DNA from 4 places in the Kitasatospora sp. NPDC002522 genome. Region 2 is predicted to be linked to each of the others. Evidence: riboswitches for the same ligand, from Rfam matches in the RefSeq annotation. Region 2 holds a riboswitch; each other region holds the start of a gene.

What was found. A riboswitch is a leader RNA that binds a small molecule or an ion and turns the genes downstream of it on or off. The one in region 2 is predicted to bind cyclic di-AMP.
Region 1: linked by a shared signal. The riboswitch ahead of ACWD4U_RS02575 (C40 family peptidase) and the one ahead of ACWD4U_RS19415 (M23 family metallopeptidase) in region 2 are both predicted to bind cyclic di-AMP.
Region 3: linked by a shared signal. The riboswitch ahead of ACWD4U_RS22770 (transglycosylase family protein) and the one ahead of ACWD4U_RS19415 (M23 family metallopeptidase) in region 2 are both predicted to bind cyclic di-AMP.
Region 4: linked by a shared signal. The riboswitch ahead of ACWD4U_RS15025 (glycoside hydrolase family 16 protein) and the one ahead of ACWD4U_RS19415 (M23 family metallopeptidase) in region 2 are both predicted to bind cyclic di-AMP.

What each region holds. Positions count from the first base shown of each region.
Region 1 covers NZ_JBSFXE010000002.1:197,194-202,782, forward strand. The annotation lists gene ACWD4U_RS02565 (NYN domain-containing protein) at 1-787, shown strand, start outside; gene ACWD4U_RS02570 (C40 family peptidase) at 985-2,022, shown strand; cyclic di-AMP (ydaO/yuaA leader) riboswitch at 2,386-2,537, shown strand; gene ACWD4U_RS02575 (C40 family peptidase) at 2,552-3,625, shown strand; gene ACWD4U_RS02580 (C40 family peptidase) at 3,834-4,895, shown strand; gene ACWD4U_RS02585 (gluzincin family metallopeptidase) at 4,931-5,589, shown strand, end outside.
Region 2 covers NZ_JBSFXE010000021.1:82,112-87,700, forward strand. The annotation lists gene ACWD4U_RS19395 (ATP-dependent Clp protease proteolytic subunit) at 1-100, opposite strand, end outside; gene tig (trigger factor) at 325-1,707, opposite strand; tRNA gene ACWD4U_RS19405 (tRNA-Pro) at 1,896-1,969, opposite strand; tRNA gene ACWD4U_RS19410 (tRNA-Gly) at 2,120-2,193, shown strand; gene ACWD4U_RS19415 (M23 family metallopeptidase) at 2,325-3,314, opposite strand; cyclic di-AMP (ydaO/yuaA leader) riboswitch at 3,316-3,472, opposite strand; gene ACWD4U_RS19420 (hypothetical protein) at 3,840-4,034, opposite strand; gene ACWD4U_RS19425 (PP2C family protein-serine/threonine phosphatase) at 4,435-5,589, opposite strand, start outside.
Region 3 covers NZ_JBSFXE010000027.1:93,400-98,988, reverse strand. The annotation lists gene ACWD4U_RS22780 (hypothetical protein) at 1-131, shown strand, start outside; gene ACWD4U_RS22775 (hypothetical protein) at 228-2,336, opposite strand; cyclic di-AMP (ydaO/yuaA leader) riboswitch at 2,843-3,013, shown strand; gene ACWD4U_RS22770 (transglycosylase family protein) at 3,019-4,287, shown strand; gene ACWD4U_RS22765 (hypothetical protein) at 4,427-4,627, shown strand; gene ACWD4U_RS22760 (AMP-dependent synthetase/ligase) at 4,752-5,589, shown strand, end outside.
Region 4 covers NZ_JBSFXE010000014.1:157,201-162,789, forward strand. The annotation lists gene ACWD4U_RS15015 (NADP-dependent oxidoreductase) at 1-769, opposite strand, end outside; gene ACWD4U_RS15020 (GTP cyclohydrolase II) at 1,032-1,736, shown strand; gene ACWD4U_RS15025 (glycoside hydrolase family 16 protein) at 1,768-2,895, opposite strand; cyclic di-AMP (ydaO/yuaA leader) riboswitch at 2,899-3,074, opposite strand; gene ACWD4U_RS15030 (FAD-dependent oxidoreductase) at 3,268-4,479, shown strand; gene ACWD4U_RS15035 (carboxylate--amine ligase) at 4,515-5,589, opposite strand, start outside.

The DNA of each region.
Region 1 (5,589 bases), on a different contig from region 2:
GGTCCGCTCGCTGGAGGCCGACACCCGCCGGGCCCAGGCCGAGAGCCGCCGCCTGGCAGGGGAGTTGGAGGCGGCGAAGGCCGCCGCCGCGGCCGAGCGCAGCGCCGCCGAGAGCGAGGCGCGCCGGCTGCGCCACCGGGTCTCCGAGCTGGAGACGGCGGTGGAGACCGGTCGCCGCACCGCCCGCGAGGGCCGCAGCGTCGAGGACATGCGGCTGCGCCTGCTGCTGGACACCGTGCTGCAGTCCGCGCAGGGCCTGCAGCGCGAACTGGCCCTGCCGGTCACCGCGCTGCGCCCGGCGGACCTGGTGGAGGCGGTGGAGCCGGGCTCGGCCTCGCCGAACGACGTGGCCCGGCGCGGCCTGGCCGAGGACGATCCGGCGCTGCTGGACCAGCTGCTGGCGATCCCGCAGGTCCACCTGGTGGTGGACGGCTACAACGTGACCAAGACCGGCTACCCGCAACTGCCGCTGGAGCAGCAGCGGCTGCGGCTGCTGGGCGGGCTGGCGATGCTCGCGCAGCGCACCCAGGCCGAGGTCACCTGCGTCTTCGACGGCCAGGACCTGGACGTCCCGGTGATCATGGCGCCGCCGCGCGGCGTGCGGGTGCGGTTCAGCCGCACCGGGGAGACCGCGGACGAGCTGATCCGCCGACTGGTCCGGGCCGAGCCGCAGGGCCGTCCGGTGGTGGTGGTCTCGGCCGACAAGGAGGTCGCGGACGGGGTGCGGAAGGCGGGCGCCCGCCCGGTCTCCTCGACGCTGCTGCTCAACCGGTTGTCCCGGACCTGACCTCGGCTGACGGCCGATCAGGCGGCCCCGCGAGGTTGCCGGAGTGTGTCGGTGTGGTGAAAGCGTCCGGGGAGGCCGGTTCGCGGGCACCTGGGAGTGGACGCGAAGGCTTGGACTTCACTAGGGTCTGGCGTCAAACCTATATTCCGGACTATCACTCCTAGGGGTGAGTCCAGCAGGAAGAAGGAGCACCTCCCTTGGCCTCCCACCGCCGTCCCAAGCAGCCGAGCCGCGCACGGGTCTCCGTGCTCACCGCTGCCGCCGCGACCGCGGTCGCCCTGTCGGCCCAGGTGAGCGCGCACGCCGCGCCCGCGTCGCCGAGCAAGGACGAGGTCAAGGCGCAGGTCGACAAGCTGCTCGAGGAGCAGGAGCAGGCGGCCGAGAAGTTCAACGGTGCCAAGGAGCGCTCCGACCAGCTGCGCAAGCAGGCCGACCAGCTGCAGGACCAGGTGGCCCGCAGCCAGGAGCAGATGACCGAACTGGCCTCCGGGCTGGCCGCGGTGGCGGGCGACCAGTACCGCCAGGGCGGGGTGGACCCGTCGATGCAGCTGATGCTCTCCGCCAACCCGGACACCTACCTCGCGCAGGCGTCCTCCTTCGACCAGGCCGCCAGCACCCAGGCGGAGACCCTGAAGTCGCTGAAGGACCAGCAGCGCCGGCTGGACCAGCAGAAGCAGGAAGCCGCCCAGGTGCTGGCCGAACTGGACAGCCAGACCAAGGCGTTGAACGACGCCAAGGCGGACGTCCAGGACAAGCTCCAGCAGGCGCAGAAGCTGCTCAGCAAGCTCAGCGCCGCGGACCGCGCCTCGATCCTGGAGGGCACCGGCGGCTCCGCCTCCCGCAGCGCCTCCCGGGTCGACATCTCCAGCCTCCCGCCGGCCAGCGGCTACGCCGCGGTCGCGGTGAAGGCCGCGCTCGGCAAGCAGGGCGCGCCGTACGTCTGGGGCGCGACCGGTCCGAGCAGCTTCGACTGCTCCGGCCTGATGCAGTGGGCCTACGCGCAGGCCGGCGTCTCGATCCCGCGCACCTCGCAGTCGCAGGCCACCGCGGGCGTCAACGTCGGCCGTGACTGGCACAACGCCCAGCCCGGCGACCTGGTCATCTACTACGGCGACCAGCACCACGTCGGCATGTACATCGGCAACGGCCTGGTGCTGCACGCGCCGCACACCGGCGACGTGGTGAAGACCATGGCGGTCGACACCCTGCCGATCAACACCATCCGCCGGATCTGACGATCCGACGAACCGGACATAAGCCCACAGAGGGCGACAACTGACGCACCGTGACACGCCCGGACGGGTCGAGATCTCCCTGTGATCCGCGACACGTCCGGGCGTGTCATTTCTCGACCATATGGTGAAAATCAATAAGCTCTACGTTACAGGCTGATCACGGTCGGTCAGATTCGTAATCGAATTCGACGCAGAATCAGATTTTCTTCTGACAAGGATTTGAACGGATCACGGATCGGTTACTAGGGTCATGCCTCGACCACCGCAATGTCGATCGCCCATGGGGGGCGACGGCGGAGGTCGCCGCCGAGTCCGTGACACAGCGGGCGGGCCGTCACCACGAGGCCTGCCGACGGGGATGCCCCTGCGGGGGTGCTGTCGAACGGAGCCGGGGAACCACGTTCCCCCGGGGTGAATCGGTGTCAGGTCGGCCGTAGCAGCGGCCGGTGAGGCACCGTAGGGCTTCTTCCGGCCCGAACCCGTCAGCTCACCCGGTAGGCGGTGTGTGAGGAAGAAGGAGTCCGCCTTCGTGGCGTCCCATCGTCGTCCCAAGCCCGCAGGCCGTGCCCGGGTCTCGATTCTCACTGCCGCCGCCGCCACCGCCGTGGCGCTCTCCACCCAGGGCGGTGCGCACGCCGGCCCGGCGCCGACCAAGGACCAGGTCAAGCAGCAGGTCGACCAGCTCAACGAGCAGGCCGAGGTGAAGACCGAGGCGTACAACGCCGCGGTGGTCAAGCAGCAGGACCTGCAGAAGCAGGTCGGCCAGCTGCAGGACCAGGTGGCGCGCCAGCAGGACCGGGTGACCACCGTTCAGGACAGCCTGGCCGGCATCGCCGCCGAGCAGTACCGCACCGGCGGCGTCTCGCAGACCATGCAGCTGATGCTCTCCAGCAGCCCGGACGCCTTCCTCGGGCAGGCCGGCGCGCTGGACCAGGTCGGCTCCACCCAGGCCGGGCTGCTGAAGTCCTTCAAGACCGAGCAGGCCGCGCTCGACCAGCAGCGCGACGAGGCCCAGCGCAAGCTCACCGAACTGGACGTCACCGCCAAGGCCCTGAAGGCCGACAAGGAGGACATCCAGGCGAAGCTGGCCAAGGCCACCGACCTGCTCAACTCGCTCACCCAGAAGGAGCGCGACGAGCTGGCCGCCGCCGAGGCGAAGGCCGCCGCGGACTCCCGCGCCCAGGCCGACACCGCCCAGCGCGCCTCCCGCGACGAGTCCCGCCCGGACCTCGGCGCCGTGAAGGCCACCTCCGGCTACGCCGGGGCCGCGCTCGCCGCCGCCACGTCCAAGCTCGGCAGCTGGTACTCCTACGGCGCGGCCGGTCCGACCACCTTCGACTGCTCCGGCCTGATGCAGTGGGCCTACGCGCAGGCCGGCGTCTCGATCCCGCGCACCTCGCAGGCCCAGGCCGGCGCCGGCACCCGGATCGGGTCGGACATCTCCAAGGCCCAGCCGGGCGACCTGATCATCTACTACGGCGACATGCACCACGTCGGCATGTACGTGGGCAACGGGCAGGTCCTGCACGCCCCGCACACCGGTGCGCAGGTCCGCTACGAGTCGGCCACCGCGATGCCGATCAACACCATCGTGCGGGTCTGACCCAGGGTCAGCGCGAACGGCCCGACACCCCCGACCTGGGGTGTCGGGCCTTCGTCGTCCCGATGTCCGATTCGCGGTCAAATATTCGAAGGTGTCAGGGTTTGGACTGGATCGATCCGACTCGCTAACCTCTGCCCCCGAGCCCCCGAGCGGACGGCCGCCCCGCCGGGCGGCGGCGGAGGCGGCCGCAGGAACGGAGTCCTCGCGCATGTCGGTGCACCGTCGCCCCCCACTGCCGGGCGTCCAGCGGTTGGCCCGCGCCCTGGCGCTCACCGCCGCCGCCGCGGGCGCGCTCGGCGTCACGGTCGCCGCCGCCGGCGCGGCGCCGCTCAGCCCGGCCGAGCCGCTGGGCCGCAAGGAGGTCAAGGCGCAGGTCGACCAGCTGTACGACGAGGCCGAGCAGGCCTCCGAGAAGTTCAACGCCGCCCAGGAGCAGCAGCGGAAGCTGCAGGCCGAGGCGGCCTCGCTGCAGGACCAGGTGGCCGCCGGGCAGGACGAGCTCAACCGGCTGACCGGCAACCTGGCCGCGGTCGCCGCCGCCCAGTACCGCGCGCAGGGCGTCGACCCCACCCTGCGGCTGATGCTCGACCGCGACCCGGCCGGCTACCTGGACGGCGCCCGCTCGCTCGACCAGGCCACCTCCCGGCAGAACGACACCCTGCGGGAGGTCGCCGACCGGCAGCGCCGGCTCGACCAGCGCCGCCAGGAGGCGACCGCCAAGCTCGCCGAGCTGGAGAACGTCCGGCAGTCGCTGGCCGCCGCCAAGGAGGACGTCAAGGCGCGGCTCGGCCGGGCCCAGCACCTGCTGAACGGCCTCGGCGCCACCGAGCGCGCCCGGCTGATCACCGACGACGCCCGGGAGGCCGAGCAGCGCGCCACCCGCGGCGCCGACCGGGTCGACCTCGGCGACCAGCCGCCCTCCTCGGACCGCGCCGCGGTCGCGCTGGCCGCCGCGATCGCCAAGATCGGCTCCCCCTACGTGTACGGATCGACCGGCCCGCGCACGTTCGACTGCTCCGGTCTGATGTACTGGTCGTGGCGGCAGGCCGGAGTGACCCTGCCGCGCACCTCGCAGGAGCAGGCCTCGGCCGGCCGGCGGGTGAGCCTCGCCGAAGCCCGGCCCGGAGACCTGGTGATCTTCTACAAGGACATGCACCACGTCGGCATGTACGCCGGCGGCGGTGTCGTCGTGCACGCCCCGTACCCCGGGGCCCGGGTCCGCTACGAGAGCGTCAACGCGATGCCGGTCAGCTCGGTGGTGCGGGTCTGAGCCCGGACGAGCCCCTGGTCACCGACCTGCCCCGGGTGTCCGGGCGGCAGGTCGGTGCTCCGCTGTCCCGTCGCGCCGCCCTGCTGCTGGCCGCCGCCGGGGCGGTCCAGCTCTCGCTGCCCCGGGCGGTCGCCCCGCCCCGCCGGGCGCCGCTGGCAGCGCCCGCCGCGCCCGACACCCGCGGCGACGTCGAGCGGCTGCTCGCGCTGCGGGCGCTCGCCGTCCGGCAGGGCGACGCCGCCCGGCTGCTGGCGCTCGGCGCCCCCGAGGCCGAGGAGTCCGACCGGGACCTGCTGGAGCGCACCGCCGAGCTGCGCTTCGCCGAGTACACCCTGAAGCTCGGCTCGTTCACCGAGCCGCCGGCGGGCGCCGACCGGATCACCGTCGCCGCGGAGCTCGGCTACCGGCTGGACGGTGTCGACGACTACCCGGCGCTGCTGGAGCGGCAACTGGAGCTGACCCGCGCCGAGGACGGCTGGCAGGTGGTCCGGGAGACCCCGACCGGAGCGGTGGCGCCCTGGGACCTCGGCGCGGTGCGCGCGGTGTCCGGGCGGCGCAGCCTGGTGCTCGGGCTCGGCGAGACCGCCGAGCTGGGCGCGCTGGCCGAGCTCGCCGACCAGGCGGTGCCCGCCGTGGCTGCCGTCTGGGGCGACTGGAAGCCCGGCCGGCTGCTGCTCGAACTCCCGCTCACCGA
Region 2 (5,589 bases):
GGAAGATGATGCGCTCGTTGAGCAGCCGGTTGTAGACCTGGTCGCCCAGGCCGCCGAGCACGTCGCCGGCGGCGGCGTGCGGCGCCATCAGTCCAGGCATCTGCATCTGCGGGAACGTCACTTAGCCACCTGCTCAGTCGATCTGCTTTGGGTGTCGCTGTCTATGGACCCTAACGCCCGGGCCCGGCCGCTGAATCCCCCACGCAGAACTGTTCGCTGTGAGCGCAGGGTGAGCACGGGAACGCGAACGGGCCCGGGCACCGTGCGGTGCCCGGGCCCGTTCCCGGCTGACGCGGCGTCGGCTGACGCCCGCTAGTGCGGAGCTCAGGCCTCCGCGGACTCCTCGGCGGCGGCCTCGACGGTCTCGTCGGCGGCCTCGTCCTCGTCGTCCTCGAAGGAGACGGTCTCACCGTTGGTGTCGGTGACCTTGGCGGCCTCGACCACCAGGGCCAGCGCCTTGCCGCGGGCGACCTCGCCGACCAGGAGCTGCACCTGGCCGCCCTGGACGACCTGCTGCGCGAACTGGTCCGGGGTCAGGCCCGAGCCGGCGGCGCGGCGGATGAGGTGCTCGGTGAGCTCCTCCTGGTTGACGCCCAGCTCCTCGTTCTTGACGATCTGGTCCAGCACGAACTGGGTCTTGATGCCCTTCTTCGCCTGCTCCTCGGTCTCCGCGTCGTAGTCCTCGCGGGACTTGTCCTGGGAGGCCAGGTAGGTGTCGAGGGTCAGGCCCATCGGCTCCAGCTGGTGGTGCTCGAGGTTGTGCTTGCGGGTGCCGATCTCGTCCTGGAGGAGCTTCTCCGGGTAGTCCATCTCGACCCGGCCGAGCAGCTCGTCGAGGACCTTCTCCTGGGCCTGGGTGGCCTGGTCGAACTCCTTCATCCGCTCAAGGCGCTTGCGGGAGTCCCCGCGCAGCTCCTCCAGGGTGTCGAACTCGCTCGCCAGCTGCGCGAACTCGTCGTCCAGCTCCGGGAGTTCCTTCTCCTGGACGGCGGTCACGGTGACCGTGACCTCGGCGTCCTGGCCGGTCTGGCTGCCACCCTTGAGGGCGCTGGTGAAGGTCTTGGACTCACCGGCGGACAGGCCGATCACGGCCTCGTCGATGCCGTCCAGCAGACGACCGGAGCCGATCTCGTAGCTCACGCCGGTGGCGGTGCCGTCGTCCGGCACCTCACCGTCGACCTTGGCCTCCAGGTCGATCACCACGACGTCGCCCTCGGCGGCGGCGCGCTCGACGTCCTTGACCGAGGAGAAACGCTCGCGGAGCTGCTCCAGCGACTTCTCGATGTCCTCGTCGCTGACCTCGATCGGGTCGACGACGACGGCGATCTCGGTGAAGTCGGGCAGGGTGACCTCGGGGCGCACGTCGACCTCGGCGACGAACTTGAGGTCACCGCCGTCCGCCAGGTTCTCGACACCCTCGATGCCGGTGATGTCCGGCTGGCCCAGCACGTCGATCTGGCCCTCGTCGACGGCCTGCGTGTAGAAGCGCGGAAGCGCGTCGTTGACGGCCTCCTCCAGCACGGCGCCACGGCCGAACCGCTGGTCGATCACCTTGTTCGGGATCTTGCCCTTACGGAAGCCCGGTACGGTGACCTGCTGGTTGATCTTCTTGTACGCCGCGTCGAGGCTGGGCTTGAGCTCCTCGAAGGGCACCTCGACGGTGAGTCGAACCCGGGTCGGGTTCAGAGTCTCGACGGCGCTCTTCACGGTTAGGTCTCCTAGGGGCTTGCGGTCAGGGCGATAGGCGGTTGGGGCTGCATTGCTGTCCGTACTACCGCCAGCGGTCCATCCTACCGGTACCACGAAAGCGACTGTGCCCGGCACCGGCGGCGTTCCGGAAAAGCGGAAGACGACAACAGGGCCCCGCCCGCCGGACGAGACCCTGCCGCACACGGTCGGGGTGACCGGATTCGAACCGACGGCCTTCCGCTCCCAAAGCGGACGCGCTACCAACCTGCGCCACACCCCGTGGTGCCGAGCAGAAGAGTACACGTCGGCCCGCCCCCGACCGGAGCGAAATCCGCGAGCCGACGGCGGCAAAGCGGTGTGCATTCCGCGGCCCCGACCAGGTACGCTAGGCCAGTCCTCACCACCGCCACGGCGGTGCGGGTACGCCTACGCGGGTGTAGCTCAATGGTAGAGCCCCAGTCTTCCAAACTGGTCACGCGAGTTCGATTCTCGTCACCCGCTCCACAGCCCGACGGCCCCGACTGCACCCGCAGTTGGGGCCGTCTGCGTTTCCGCTCGGGCCGTCGGTGTTTCCGCCCGGCAGCCCGAAGGCCCCGCGCAACGCTGCGCGGGGCCTTCGACGGTTACTGCGGGGATCAGACGTTGACGCCGTGGGCGGCCAGGTAGGCGACCGGGTCGATGTCGGAGCCGTAGTCCGGGGTGGTGCGGATCTCGAAGTGCAGGTGCGGGCCGGTCACGTTGCCGGTGGCGCCGGACAGGCCGATCTGCTGACCCGCCGTCACGGACTGGCCGGCCGAGACGGAGATCGAGGAGAGGTGGGCGTACTGGGCGTACTTGCCGTCGGCCAGCTTGATGATGACCTGGTTGCCGTAGGCGCCACCGTTGCCGGCGGAGACCACGGTGCCCGCGGCGATCGCCTTGAGGCTGGTGCCGGTGGAGACCGGGAAGTCGATGCCGGTGTGGTAGCCGCTGGCCCAGTTGGAGCCCGCCACCTTGTAACCGGTGGTGACGCTGCCGGGGGCCGGCGCGACGTAGCCGGAGGAGGCCACCGAGGAGGTGGACGCCTTGGGGGCGGCCTGCACGGTCTTGGCGGTGGAGGTGGTCGACTTCGCCGCGGAGGTGGTCGACTTGGTGGAGCCGGACGCCTTGGCGGTGTCGTTGCTGGACGCCTTCGGGGCCTGCTCGGCCTTCGGGGCGGCCTGCTCGGTCTTCGGCGCGGCGGCGGTCTCCGCGGCCTTGCCGTTGACGGTGAGCTGCTGGCCCGGGTAGATCAGGTTCGGGTTGCCGCCGATGACCGAGCGGTTGTCCTGGTACAGCTTCTGCCAGCCGCCGTCCACCTTCTGGGCGGTGGCGATCTTCGACAGGGTGTCGCCGGAGACGACCTTGTAGTCGTGCGCGGCGGCGGCCGGAGCGGCCTGCGGCGCGGCGGCGGCGGTGTCGGCGACCGGGGTGGCGTCCACCGAGACCTGGGCCCACTGGCGGCCGTTGTCCTGGTGGTCGGTGGTGACGTGCGCGGAAGCGGCGGTCACCGGGAGGCCGACCGCGGCGCCGGCGACGCCGGTGGCGATGGCGATACGGACGAGGGTGGTCATACGCGGCTTGCGGTGCTTGCCCTTGACGGACATGAGCATTCCTCTCCGACGCCTACGAGGTGAGCTGTCGGGTTCGGGCGAGAGTTGCCCGGCCGCAAGCGCGGCTTCACCCCGAGCCGGGGCCCGTGTTCCGGGTCCGGCGACTTACCTGTGGTTCCCCCGCTCCTGCCGTGACTGGGTATCTGGTCGGCACCGGACGGCGGCAGGACTAGGCGTTCCGCTCGGTGGCCCACCCGGACCATTGCCGGGCTGCTGAGGAAGCAAAACCCACGGGTCAGGAGGCTGGCAAGCGCCGAAAAGCCCCGTTCCCAAGATCGGGAAGGGGCTGACGGATCGACAGGTCACGCTCTGCCGAGCGGCCTGCTGCGGTCCGCGCACGGGATCATGACGGTGTGCCTACGAACCCTCTACGCGGGGCGATTTCGGGCACCCTCCGCAGTGCGGTGCGGACGCGGAGTGACGGAACGGGTGACCCTGGTCACCCGCGGGCAGGCCGGTGCGACGGCGCGGGGCGCCTCCCCGTCCGTCGCGGTGTTCCCCCCGGGAGCCGACGGTGCGTCAACCCGCGATCGAGGAGATGGCTTTGGCGACCGAGTTGAGGAACTGCTGGATCGGACCGGCCGCGGTCGACTGGCTCAGCATGAAGCCGAACAGCGCGGCGACGATGAAGTGCCCGCTCTTCAGCTGCTTGTTGCGGATGAAGATGGCGCAGACGATGCCGAACAGGACCAGCGCGGAGACGGAGAAGGCCACCCGGACTCACTTCCTCGGTTCATGGCGGGGACTCGTGTCGGAACCGGAGATGGCTCCAGGCGGAAACCGGCCCCAACCCCCCGTGTCCCCACCAGCCCATCCGGACTCAGTGTGGTCGTTCGTGCGGACTGCGTAAAGGACTTGCCCACAAGCCCGGCGCCGCAACCCGCGCGATGAGACTGATTTTCGCCGACCGTGACCATAGCGGACCGGCCTTGACGGACCGTCGGCGGGCGGCGGACTGCGGGGGCTCTCCCGGCAAACCGGCAGGCAGACCCGCAGGTGATCCATTCCCCGGGTGCCGCAGGAGAATTGGCCGAAGATCAACGTCCCGGGTTGACACTCCGTGGACAGCCCGCGAGCGCCTCCCGCACGGTGCGCCGACCGGCGCGGGCGGGAGTCAGCGACGCCAGACCAGCAGCACGGCGCGGTCGTCGTTGACGTGCTTGGCGACGGTGTCGATGAGCCGGACCGCGGCGCCGGAGCGCCCGGCCACCGGGGCGGTGGCCACCAGCCGGTCCGCCTCGCCCATCAGCCGGTCCATGCCCTCGGCGAGGTCGCGGCCGGGGATCTCCACCATGCCGTCGGTGCACATCAGCAGCAGGTCACCGGGGCCGAGGGTGCCGCGCACCCCTTCGAACTTGGCGCCGTCGTACACCCCGAGCAGCGGGCCCTCGGCCTGCTTGACCTCCCAGTGGCCGGCGCCGGCGAGGCGGTGCATGCCGGGCAGGTGGCCGGCCGACAGCAGCTCGTACTCGCCGGTGTCCAGGTCGAGCACCAGGTGGACGGCGGTGGCGAAGCCCTCCTCCCAGTCCTGGCGGAGCAGGTAGCCGTTGGCGGCGGGCAGGAAGTCGTGGGCGGGCAGCGAGCCGAGCAGGCCGCCGAAGGCGCCGGACAGCAGCAGGGCCCGGCTGCCGGCGTCCATGCCCTTGCCGGAGACGTCGGCGAGCACCGCCTCCAGCACCCGGCCGCCGGGGCCGGTGCGGGCGGCCACCATGAAGTCGCCGGAGAAGGACTGGCCGCCGGCCGGGCGCAGCGCCATGTCGGCGTGCCAGCCCTCCGGGAGCCGGGGGACGCGGCCCTGCACCCGGATCCGCTCGCGCAGGTCGAAGAGCATGGTGGAGCCGCCGCGCCACGGCACGCCGACCCGGCGGCGGAACTGGGCGACCAGCAGCCCGGCGACGCCGACCGCGCCGACCACCAGGGCCGCGCCGGGGGTGACCCCGTAGATGTAGGCGTCGGGGTTGTCGGCCGCGGTCCGCTCCCCGGTGTGCACCAGGGACTCGGTGATCAGCCCGCCGGCCGCGACCGCGTACAGCAGCACCAGGGTGCCGGGGCGCAGCAGCAGGGCGCCGGCCAGGATCGGCAGCACCAGGGCGGTGGGCGGGCACCAGTTGGGGATCCAGACGTTCAGCATGACCAGCAGCGGGACGGCCAGCGCGAGCAGCGCGAAGGCCCACCAGTCGGCGCCGTCGCCGCGGAAGTAGTCCACCCCGGTTCGGCGCAGCCTGCGTCGGGCCCGGTACAGCGCCGCGCGCCACCGGGCCGTCACGGG
Region 3 (5,589 bases), on a different contig from region 2:
CGACGGTCGGTCAGCTGATCGCCGCCACCTACCTGGCCGCGCTCCCCGAGCCGACCCAGGAGCAGCTCGACGCGGCCGAGGCCGCCGCCGCCGAGCCGCGCGCCACCCCGGGAGCACACGCGGCGCCGTGACGCCGCCCTTCAGCCGCGACGGGCAGGAGTAGCGAAACAGCGCGCTCCCGCCCGTCGCGCTTTCCCCTCTACCTCCCGCGCCAGGCGGCGGCGGGGTCAGCCGGCGACGCGGCCGGTTCTCGGGGCGGAGTCGGTGAACTTCAGCGTCGGCGGCGCGACCTGGCGCGGTGCGTCGGGCGCGGTGGTCGGGCTGGTGGCGGCGTTCCACGGGTTGGGCGCGAGGCCCGGGCCCGGCTTGGTCACCGACAGGGTCTGCGACTGGCCCGCCTTGCGGAACAGGATCCGCTTCGGCGCGGGCGCCTCCGGGTCCAGCCACAGTTCGGTGCCGCTGAACTCGCAGTCCAGCACCGCGATGTCGTCCGGCTTGCCGTCGTCGGTGGCCCGGAACGCCACGCCCGCCTTGCGGTACCCGATCAGCCGGCTGCGGCTGAGGGTCACCGTCTCGCCCGCCAGCTGGTGCTTGAGGGTGGCGACCGCGTAGTCGGACTGCCCGGCCGCGTCGATCAGCAGGCCGTCGAAGACCGTGCCCTTGTCCCGGCCGAGCGCGTGCACCGCGATGCCGCCGGCCGCGTTGCCGTACAGCACCGAGGCGCCGTAGTCGAAGTCGTTCAGGTACGCGCCGTGCTCGATGCCCCAGCCGCCGTTGTGGTACGCCGCGAACTGGCTGACGGTGTGGTGGTGTTCGGCGTTCAGCCAGACGAAGATGCCGTTCTCCAGGTTGTTGTGCGCCAGGCACCGTTCGAAGGTCCACACGCCCTCGCTGGTCTCCGGCCACTCGTACCCGGACGCCCCGGTCGCGCCCTGCACGCCCACCGCCACGCAGTCCCGGGCGAACGAGCCGGTGCCCGCGCCGAGGCTGAAGCCGGTCAGCCGGTAGCCGCGCGGGTTGGGTTCGAAGACGGTGCGGGAGGCGACGCAGCCCTCGTAGCCGATGTCGTCGGACGGGCCCTGCGGCGTGCGGGTGTCGATCGGGCCGTCCCACCAGTAGGCGTCCTCCCAGGTCTGGTGGGAGATGCAGCCGCGGAAGGTGATGCCGTGGCTGGCGTGCGGCACGAACGCGTGGCTGCCGGTGTCGCGGACCACCACGCCCTCCACCACGGTGCCGCGCGAGGCGTTCAGCAGCATGTGGAAGTGCAGCCCGTACCGGCCCAGCACCGGCTCGGTGACGGGCTGTCCGTTCCAACTGTCCTTGCCGGCCGAGCGCGGGCCCATCCAGCGGATCGCCGCGTGCCGGACGTCCGCCGGGCGGCTCGACGTGACGTGGACGTGCGCCCGGCCCTGCTCGGTGCCCTCGATCCGGACGTTGCGGGTCAGGTTGAGCACCTCCGCGCCGAGCGTGAGCCCGCCACCGAGCGCGACCCGCGGGTGGGCGTGCTGCAGCGGCGCGTCCAGGGTGACGGCGGCGCCGTCGATCGCCTTGACGGTGCACAGGTCGTAGGCGGTGGAGAAGTCGGCGGTGTCGGGCGGGGCGGTCGGGGTGACGGCGAGTTCGTCGCCGACCTGCCAGCCCTCCGGCGCGGCGGCCAGCCGGAGGGTGGCGTCGCCCGGCTTGAGGTCGGCGGCGGCCCGGACCCAGGCGGTGCGCGGCGCACCGTCCAGCCGCAGGTACCCCTGCCCGGTGACCCACAGGCCGGTGTCGGTGTCGACCACGGTCATCCCGCCGCCCTGGAAGCGGTGTTCGTCCACGGACGGGAAGCGCAGGGTGTGCACGGCCGCGCCGCTCGGGGCGAGCGCGAGCGAGCCGCGGACCTCCACGTTGCCGGCGCTGGCCAGGGTCACCGAGCGGTCCTTGGCGAAGACCAGCGAACCGCCGGTGTCCACCAGCAGCGAGCCGACCTGCACGTCGGTGTCGAGCAGCACCCGGTCGGTGATCCGCACCGCGCTCTTCGGGCCCGGCAGCTGCCCGCCCCAGCCCTTGGCGTCCGACCACTTGCGGCCGCCCTCGTCCACCGGCGGCGCCGGCGGCAGCGGCGCCGGGCTGGACGGCGGCGGCGCGGCCGGGCTGCTGTTGCTCATGGCACCGTGCTGATGGTCGCTCATGCTCGGCAGCGCGACGGGCGTCTGGACCACACCTCCGGCCAGCGACCCGCGCAGCGCCACTCCCCCGCCGACCGCGGCCACCGTCCCCGCCGCCAGCCACCCCAGTAACCGCCGCCGCCCCACCACCGGCCGCCGATGCCGCCCGCCGTCCTGCTGCCGCTCCACCGCCGCCGCCCTTCCGGGGCCCGCTACCCCGACTCAACTCGAGGGCAGCATAGGCAGAGGAGGTGTCGAAGCCACGCATCTCGGCATCCGAGTAAGCATCCTGACGTAGCGTCAGGCACGTGCGTTCGAGAACGCATCGGGAGCGAGCCGGAATTCCGGAAAGGCCTTGCGATCAGAGGGAGATTATCCACCAAACATCGGCAAAACCATCCAAAACGTCCGCCGATCCACTCGCACCGAACACTCACCAAAGCCACCATAAGGCATGGATCAGAACGTAAGGTGACAAACGGGACACAAGATCGGCCGACCCCTGACGCGAAAACAGATTCCGGACCACCCATCGGAGTTCGCCGGAAATTCCTTGATCGCCATTCCGAAAGAAAGTGACCCCCCTCACAGCCATTTGCGAATTGCTCTTGACTCCGCTTAATCTCCTGCCCACGTTCGTGGTCACACGGACCCAGTTCGCCCGGAACGCCGAGTCCTGCCGCCGGGTGCGCTGGCATTGCGATACGCACCACGGCAGGGGCGGGGGAACCAGGTAAGTCGCCCGGGAGTGGTCGAAGGCCGCTCCGGGGCTTGGGGTGAAGCCGTGCACGCCGTCAGGTGTGCGCGGCCGGGCAACTCCAGCCCGAATCCGACAGCTCACCTCGCAGGCGTGGGAGAGGAACGCTTCTTCATGCTGCCCATCAGCGCCAAGCGCGCCCGCCGCCTGATCGCGACCACCGGCGTCGTCGGCATCGGCCTCACCGTTCCCTGCCTGGCCTCCGGCTCCGCCTCGGCCGCCTCGGTGTCGACCTGGGACAAGGTCGCGCAGTGCGAGTCCAGCGGCGACTGGTCGATCAACACCGGTAACGGCTTCTACGGCGGCCTCCAGTTCACCAACAGCACCTGGGCCGCCTTCGGCGGCACGGCGTACGCCTCGCGCGCCGACCTGGCCACCAAGGACCAGCAGATCGCCACCGCCGAGAAGGTGCTGGCCGTGCAGGGCCCCGGCGCCTGGCCGGTCTGCTCGATCCAGGCGGGTCTGACCAAGGGCGGCTCCGCCCCGCAGGTCGACACCTCGGCCGGCCAGAGCGCGGCCAAGACCCAGCAGCCCAAGGCCCAGCAGCAGGCCCCGGCCGCCGCCCCGCAGGCGAAGGCCGAGACCAAGCCGGCCCAGCAGCCGCAGCAGCCGGCCGCCCAGCCGCAGCAGAGCACCCAGGCCGCCGAGACCTACACCGTGGTCGCGGGCGACTGGCTGTCCACCATCGCGCAGAGCCACCACGTGGACGGCGGCTGGCAGAAGCTGTACGACCTGAACCGCTCCCTCCTGACCGAGGGTCCGGACATGATCTACCCGGGTCAGCAGCTCTCGCTGGGCAACGTCGCGACCGCCTCCGCCCCGGCCGAGCAGTCCACCAAGTCGTCGTGGAACGGCTCGCACGACTCCTGGAACAACGGCTCCTCGCACCAGGGCACCGGCAAGAACACCACCCAGAGCACCGGCTCCACCGCCGCCGCCAAGAGCAGCACCGCCAAGGCGAGCACCTCGACCATCGCGGCGAGCACCACCAAGTCCGCCACCACCACCGCCTCCGCGGTGACCGGTTCCAAGGCCGCCGCGGTGAACTTCGCGCTGTCCAAGGTCGGCCAGGCGTACGTCTACGGCGGTACCGGCAACGGCGGTTGGGACTGCTCGGGCCTGACCCAGGCGGCCTTCCGCCAGGCCGGCATCAGCCTGCCGCGGGTGGCCGCCGACCAGGCGGACTACTCGACCCGGGTGTCGCTGGACAACCTGCAGCCGGGCGACCTGCTGTTCTGGTCCAGCAACGGCGCCAACTCGGGCGTGTACCACGTGGCGATGTACGTCGGCGGCGGCAAGTACGTCGAGGCGGCCAACCCGAGCGCCGGTGTGCGCACGGAGACCATCGCCAACTGGGCGCCGGACTTCGCCGGCCGGGTCTGACCCGTCCGCCCACCCAGTGCCTGACGCGGGCCCGGCCCGCGCCTGATGCACCGCTGCCCTCGGGGACCCTGGTCGGCTCCGGGGGCAGCGGCCTATGCTCGGCCGGACGGACCTGTCCCGAGCGTTCAGGAGCGACCCGATGGCCAAGGTGACGATCTCGCTCGACGCGGACCTCGCGCTCGAGGTGATGATGCGGGTCGGCACGACCAGTCCGCAGGACGCGGTGGAGCTGGTGGTGCGCGACTACCTCTCGACCGGCAGGCGCACCGAGGCGATCACCGGCAACGACCGGGAGAACGAGCGGTTCACCGGTCCCGCGCCGCAGGCCGACCAGGGCTGACGCTCCGTCAGGGAACACGCACCTTTTACACAATCTCCGGCACCGTCAAGGAACTTACCGTCTAGTAAGTTTACTGCCGAGTACCTACCCTTGGCGGACCCCCACCACCCAAGGGAGTCCGCTCATGGCACATCCCCTCGCCCGTGCCGGGCGCACTGAACACCTGATCGACCGCGTGCCGGTCCGGACCGTCCGCTCCGGCGGGCGGGTGGTCGAGGCGCACAGCCCCCACCTGGTCGCGCCGCCGGAGACCGGCAGCCTCGCCGACCTGCCCTTCCGCAACGCGCAGGAGGACCCGGCGGCCCGGGTCGCCAGCAGGCGCCGGGCCGACGGCGGTTGGGAGCACCTGACGGCCCGTCAGTTCGCCGACCAGGTGGCGACCACCGCGCGCGGACTGGTCGCGGCCGGGGTGCGGCCCGGCGACCGGGTCGCACTGATGTCGCGCACCCGGTACGAGTGGATGCTGCTGGACTTCGCGGCCTGGTCGGCCGGCGCCTCGGTGGTGCCGGTGTACCCGACCTCCTCGGTCGAGCAGGCGGAGTGGATCGTCCGGGACTCCGGCGCGGTGCTGGCGGTCGCGGAGGACGCCGAGACCGCGGAGGTGCTGACCGTCGCGATCGCCCGCACCGGCGGGACGGTCCCGCTGTGGCGGCTCGACGAGGACGCCGTCGGCGCCCTCGCCGAGCTCGGACAGGCGGTGCCGAACGCCGAGTTGGAGCGGCGGCGGGCGGCGCTCGGCCCGCGCAGCGAGGCCACCCTGATCTACACCTCGGGGACCACTGGGCGACCCAAGGGCTGCCTGCTCACGCACGGCAACTTCCTGACCGGGGCGGCGAACTGCCGGGCGCTGCTGGAACCGGTCTTCGAGGAGGTCACCGGCGAGGCTCCGTCCACCCTGCTGTTCCTGCCGCTCGCCCACGTGCTGGGCCGGATGATCCAGGTGACCTGCGTGCACGGGCGGA
Region 4 (5,589 bases), on a different contig from region 2:
CCAGCACCGCCGAGGTGCCGTCGCGCCGCACGTAGGCGCCGCCGAGTTCGGCGGCGGTGGTCGGGTCGGAGGTGGAGACCAGCCGCCCGCCCTCGCGCAGCGTCCCGGCCACCGCGCGGACGGCGTCCCCGCCGATCAGGTCGAGGATCCCGTCCACCCCCTCCGGGGCGAGCGCCCGCACCCGTTGCTCCACGCCGTCGCCGTAGCGCACCGGCAGCGCGCCCAGCGACTGCACGTACCCGACGCTTCCGTCGCCGGCCGTGCCGAGCACCCGCACGCCCTGCTCGCGGGCGATCTGCGCGGCGGCGCTGCCGACCCCGCCCGCGACGCCGACCACCAGCAGGGTCTGCCCGGCGCGCAGGCCGAGCTGGTGGACCGCGTCGTAGGCGGTGGCCGCGGCGACCGGGAGCGCGGCGGCCTGGGCGAAACTGACGGCGGCGGGCTTGCGGGCGGTGGTCTGCGCGGCCAGCAGGGCCTCCTCGGCGAACGCTCCGGCCGGGGCGATGCCGAACACCTCGTCGCCGACCGCGAAGCCCGGCACGCCCTCGCCGACCGCCGTGACCACGCCCGCCGCCTCGGAGCCCATCACCAGCGGCGGCGCGGCGTCGGTGCCGAACCAGCCCCGCCGCGTCTTCCAGTCCGCCGGGTTGACCCCGGCCGCCCTGACCCGCACCAGCAGGGTGCCGGGACCGGGCACGGGCGTCGGCCGGTCCAGGAACTCCTGCTGCTCCGGCCCGCCGTACTCCACGAACCCGAACGCCTTCGACATCTCGTCCCCTTCGTCTGCGCATGGCTCTCCACGCCAGCTTGCCGGGGTACCGGCGGGTAGACCGGGGCTGGTGGGCCGAACGGGACGGCTGTGCGAACCCGCCACCGATGGGTCGCACCGGGCCGGGAATGCCGGACGGGAACCCAGTTGTTCAAATTGGAACCGCGGTGTAGCGTCAGCCGGGCGCGATCCGGTTCGAATTTGAACTACTCGGCTTCGGACCGCGCGCGCCCACCACGCCCGGACCACCGGAGGCCCCGCCATGACGGACACCGCGACGCAGCCGCAGACGCCGACCGACCCGCAGCTCGACACCCCGGTCGCGGCCGGCCTGCCGCTGCCCGCCGCCACCGTGCGCTCCCGGGTGCACATCCCGCTCGGCTTCGGCGACGGCTACCAGGTCGAGGCGGAGGTGTTCACCTTCCGCGGCCTCGCCGACGGCGCCGAGCACCTCGCACTGGCCCTGGGCGAGCCGTCCACCGAGCCCGGCGCCCCCGCCCCGCTGGTGCGCCTGCACTCCGAGTGCCTCACCGGCGACGTCTTCGGCTCGGCCCGCTGCGACTGCGGCCCGCAGCTGCGCGAGTCCGTCGAGAAGATCGCCGAGGCCGGCGGGTACCTGCTCTACCTGCGCCAGGAGGGCCGCGGCATCGGCCTCTACAACAAGCTCGACGCCTACGCCCTGCAGGACACCGGTCTCGACACCTACCAGGCCAACGCCGCGCTCGGCCTGCCCGAGGACGGCCGCGACTACACCGCCGCCGCCCAGATGCTGACCACCCTCGGCGTCCCCGCCGTCCGCCTGCTCAGCAACAACCCCGACAAGGCCGCCCAGCTCACCGCCCTCGGCATCACCGTCGCCGACCGCGTCCCCACCGGCGTCCACGCCTCCCCCAGCAACCTGCGCTACCTGCGCGCCAAGGTCGAGCACACCGGCCACTCGATCCCGCTCGCCCGTCTGGTCGGCTGACACAGGCCGCCGACCAGACGGGGCGCGGGGACTAGCCCGCCTTCCAGAAGCGCACCGAGTCGATGGCGATGTCGGCCGAGGAGCCGACCGCCGCGGTGGTGCCGCCGAGCGAGGTCTCGGACTGCAGCACCCAGTGCATCGGGGTGTTCGGCACCCGCGAGGTGGAGTGGCCGATCAGCTTGCCGTCCAGGTAGAACTTCAGGTCGTTCGCCTGCCACTCGATCCGGCTGGTGTGCCAGGCGCCCGCCACCGGGACGTTGGCGTTGAAGGCGTCCTGGTCGCTGCCGGCCGTCGCGCCCTGGCGGTGCATGAACGCGCCGACGTTGCCGCACAGGTCGCCCTCGGGGAAGTCGACCTCCCCGTCACGCGGCCAGGTGTAGGAGTCCGGCCAGAGCAGCCACGCCACCTTGTAGCCGGTCGCGCAGGTGGCCTTCCAGGTGACCTCGTAGGTGCCGTAGGTGGTGTTCTGCGGCAGCTTCGGCGTGGGCGCGGCGACCCAGGTGCCGCCGCTGTCCCGGTTCAGGTGGATGTTCATCTGCCCGTTCGCGATGGACAGCGTCTTGGCCGGGTTGTAGGTGCCGTTCTTCGAGGTGTCCTGCCAGCCGGACGGGTAGGCCCACCACTTGGCGTCCACCGCGGACGGCAGCCCGGTGCAGTGGCTGGTCTGCAGCGGCCCGTTGGCGCTGCAGCCGGTCCAGCTGCCCAGCGGCACCGATGCGGAGCTGAAGTCGTCCTCCCAGGTCGGCGTGCCCGCGCCGGCGCCGCCGGTCGGCGCGGGAGGCGTCGTCGCGGTCGGGCTCGGCGTCGCGGTCGCGGCCGGGGTGGTGGCCGCGGGCGCCGGCGCCGAGGCGCTGGCGGTCGGGCTGGCGAACGGCGACTGGGCCGGCAGCGGACTGGTCGCGGCCGCCGTCGGGGTCGGCGTCGGTGTCTGAGCCGGGGTCGGTGTCTGAGCCGGAGCCGATGTCGTGGCGGACGCCGTGGCGGCCGGGGTGGTCGCGGTCGGGGTGGTCGTGGGCGCCGCGGTGGGGGCCCAGGTGCGGTACTTGCCGGCGCGGTAGTGGCCGGCGGCGTCTGCCGTGCCCGGGCTGGCCAGCGCGAGCGCGGCGACGGCCAGGCCGGTCGCGGCGGCGACCCTGGCAGGTGTGGCGGAGAGGCGCATGGTTGTCATCCTCGGCGACGCCTACGAGGTGAGCTGTCGGGTTCGGGCCGCACGAGTGGCCCGGCCGTCTGTGGAACGGCTTCACCCCGAGCCGCGACCGTCCGCGGGAATGCGGGGGCCGGGCGTACTGACCTGGTTCCCCCGCTCCCGTCCGTTCCGTAGCTCGGTGTGCCGCAGCCGGGTGGACGGGATTCGGCGTCCCGGCCGCGGTGCCCGCTCGGTGGCGGGCGCCCGTGCAGGCTAGCCGCAGGACGCGTACAAGACAATTGCCGGTCCGGTCGACGTGCCCGACGCGGGGCCGGACCGCATCCTGGATGCACCCCGACGGAGGAGGTGCCCGATGACGGCGCGGCAGCGGAGAGGGCGGCGGCCGTGAGTGCCGCGGTGGCGGTGACGGTGGTCGGCGCCGGACCGTACGGGCTTGCGGTGGCGGCGCATCTGCGGGGGCGGGGAGTGCCGACGCGGGTGTTCGGCGAGCCGATGGGCAGCTGGCGGGCGCGGATGCCGATCGGGATGTTCCTGAAGTCGACCCCGGCGGCGTCGAGCATCTCGTCGCCGCGCCCCGGGTTCGGCTTCAACGACTTCCGGCGGGCGCACGGCGAGCGGCCGGTCGGCGCCCGGTACCCCATTCCGGTGGCGGAGTTCATCCGCTACGGCGAGTGGTTCCAGCGCCAGTGCGTGCCGGACGCCCAGAACAGCGAGGTGGTCTCGGTCACCCCGGAGGCCGGCCGGTTCCTGGTGCGGCTGGCGGACGGTGAGTCCTTCGAGTCCCGCGCGGTGGTGCTGGCCACCGGGTTCCCGCCGTACGCCTGGATCCCGCCGGTGCTGCGCCCGCTGCTGGAGGCGGGCGCAGCCTCGCACTCCAGCGCGCTGACCGACCCGGCGGCGTTCGCCGGGCGGCGGGTCGCGGTGGTGGGGGCGGGGCAGTCCGCGCTGGAGGGGGCGGCGCTGCTGAGCGAGGCGGGGGCCAGCCCGGTGGTGGTGGCGCGCCGGGAGCGGCTGCTGTTCGGCGCGCCGCCGCCGGTCGACGGCGGCGCGGACCGTCCGCTGGCGACGCGGCTGCGCAGCCCGGTCTCGCCACTGGGCCCTGGCTGGCCGCTGATGGCGTTCAGCCGGGCACCGGCCGCCTTCCGCCACCTGCCCGACGGGACCCGGGAGCACTACGTCCGGACGGTCCTCGGCCCGGCGGGCGCCTGGTGGCTGCGCGAGCGGGTCGACGGGGTGCTGCCGGTGGTGACCGGCCGCGAACTGGCGGGCGCCGACCTGAACGGCGCGGTGCGGCTGTCGCTGACCGGGCCGGGCGGGCCGGTCGAGGCCGACCACGTCCTGGTGGCGACCGGTTTCCGGGTGGACGTCTCGCGGCTGGCGATCCTGGACCCGTCCCTGCGCGCGGCGGTGCGCACCCACGCGGGCGCGCCGCGGCTCTCGGCCGGCTTCGAATCCTCGGTGCCGGGGCTGTACTTCACGGGCCTGGCCGCCGCGGACGCCTTCGGCCCGGTGATGCGCTTCGTCTGCGGCACCGGCTTCGCGGCCGGCCGCCTGTCCCGCGCGCTTGCCGCACGGCGGTCCCGACCCGCCGCCTGACGCGCTCGCCCCGGCTACGCGCTCGCTCCGTCGGCTCAGCCGTGCGACCTGCCGGCGACGGCCCGGACCCGGTGGGCCACGCCGTGGATCAAGGAGGCGGCGCTGCGGGTGATCTCCACGGCGACCGGGACGGGGTCGTCGCGGCAGGCCCAGGCGCGGACGGTGCCGCGGCGCGGGAGGACGTCGCGCGGCGGGCGGCGGTCCTGCCAGGCGTTGGCGGCGGCGGAGAGCAGGTCGAGGCGGCCGACCTTGAAGCTGCGCACCAGTTGCGCGCCGGGCGGGACGTCGCGTCCGGTGAGCCACAGGTGCAGGGCGCGGACCACGTCGACGCCGCCGGTGGTCTCGAACAGCCGGAACTGGGCGCCCTGGCGGGGGTTGAAGTCGACCAGCTTGTAGCGGCCGTCGCGGCGGTCGTAGCGCCAGTCCAGGTCGGCGATCCCGCTGTAGCCGATGGAGCGGCACAACCGGGCGGCGAGTTCGGCGAGTTCGGGGTTGGGCAGCGAGCGGGCCAGGGTGGTGAAGCCGCCGCCGGGAGGCCAGTCGCGCTGCTTGAGGCCGGTGAAGACCGCCAGCGGTTCGCCGTCGCGCCCGCAGGTCAGGTGGGTGAACCAGTCCTCGGAGTGCTCGCGCGGCACGTACTCCTGGGCGAGGACGGAGAGTTGCCCGTCGGCGCGGGCCAGGGCGCGCAGTTCGGCCTCGTCGCGGACCAGGGTGGTGTGCGTGACCACGGGGTGGGCGAGCCGGCTGAACGGGGCGAGGTTCTTCAGCACCAGCGGATAGCCCACCTGCCTTGCCGCGTCGAGGAGTTCCGCGCCGGTTCCGGGTGTCGCGGTGCGCGGCGCGGGGACGTCGTGGGCCTGGCAGATCCGGTACAGGCCGCCCTTGTCGGCGAGTTGGCGTGGCAGCGTGGCGGGGACGGGCGGCAGCAGCAGGTAGGGGGCGAGCTCGGCGGCGTGCTCGGCGAGGATGCAGGCGGACTCGTCGTCGGTGGCGACGGCGACCGCGGGCCGGCCGATCGAGCGGGCCACCGAGCGGATGGTGTCGACGAGTTGGTCGGACGGCTCGCCGCCGGTGGTGGGCCGCACGTGCACCCCGGTGAGGTAGTGCGAG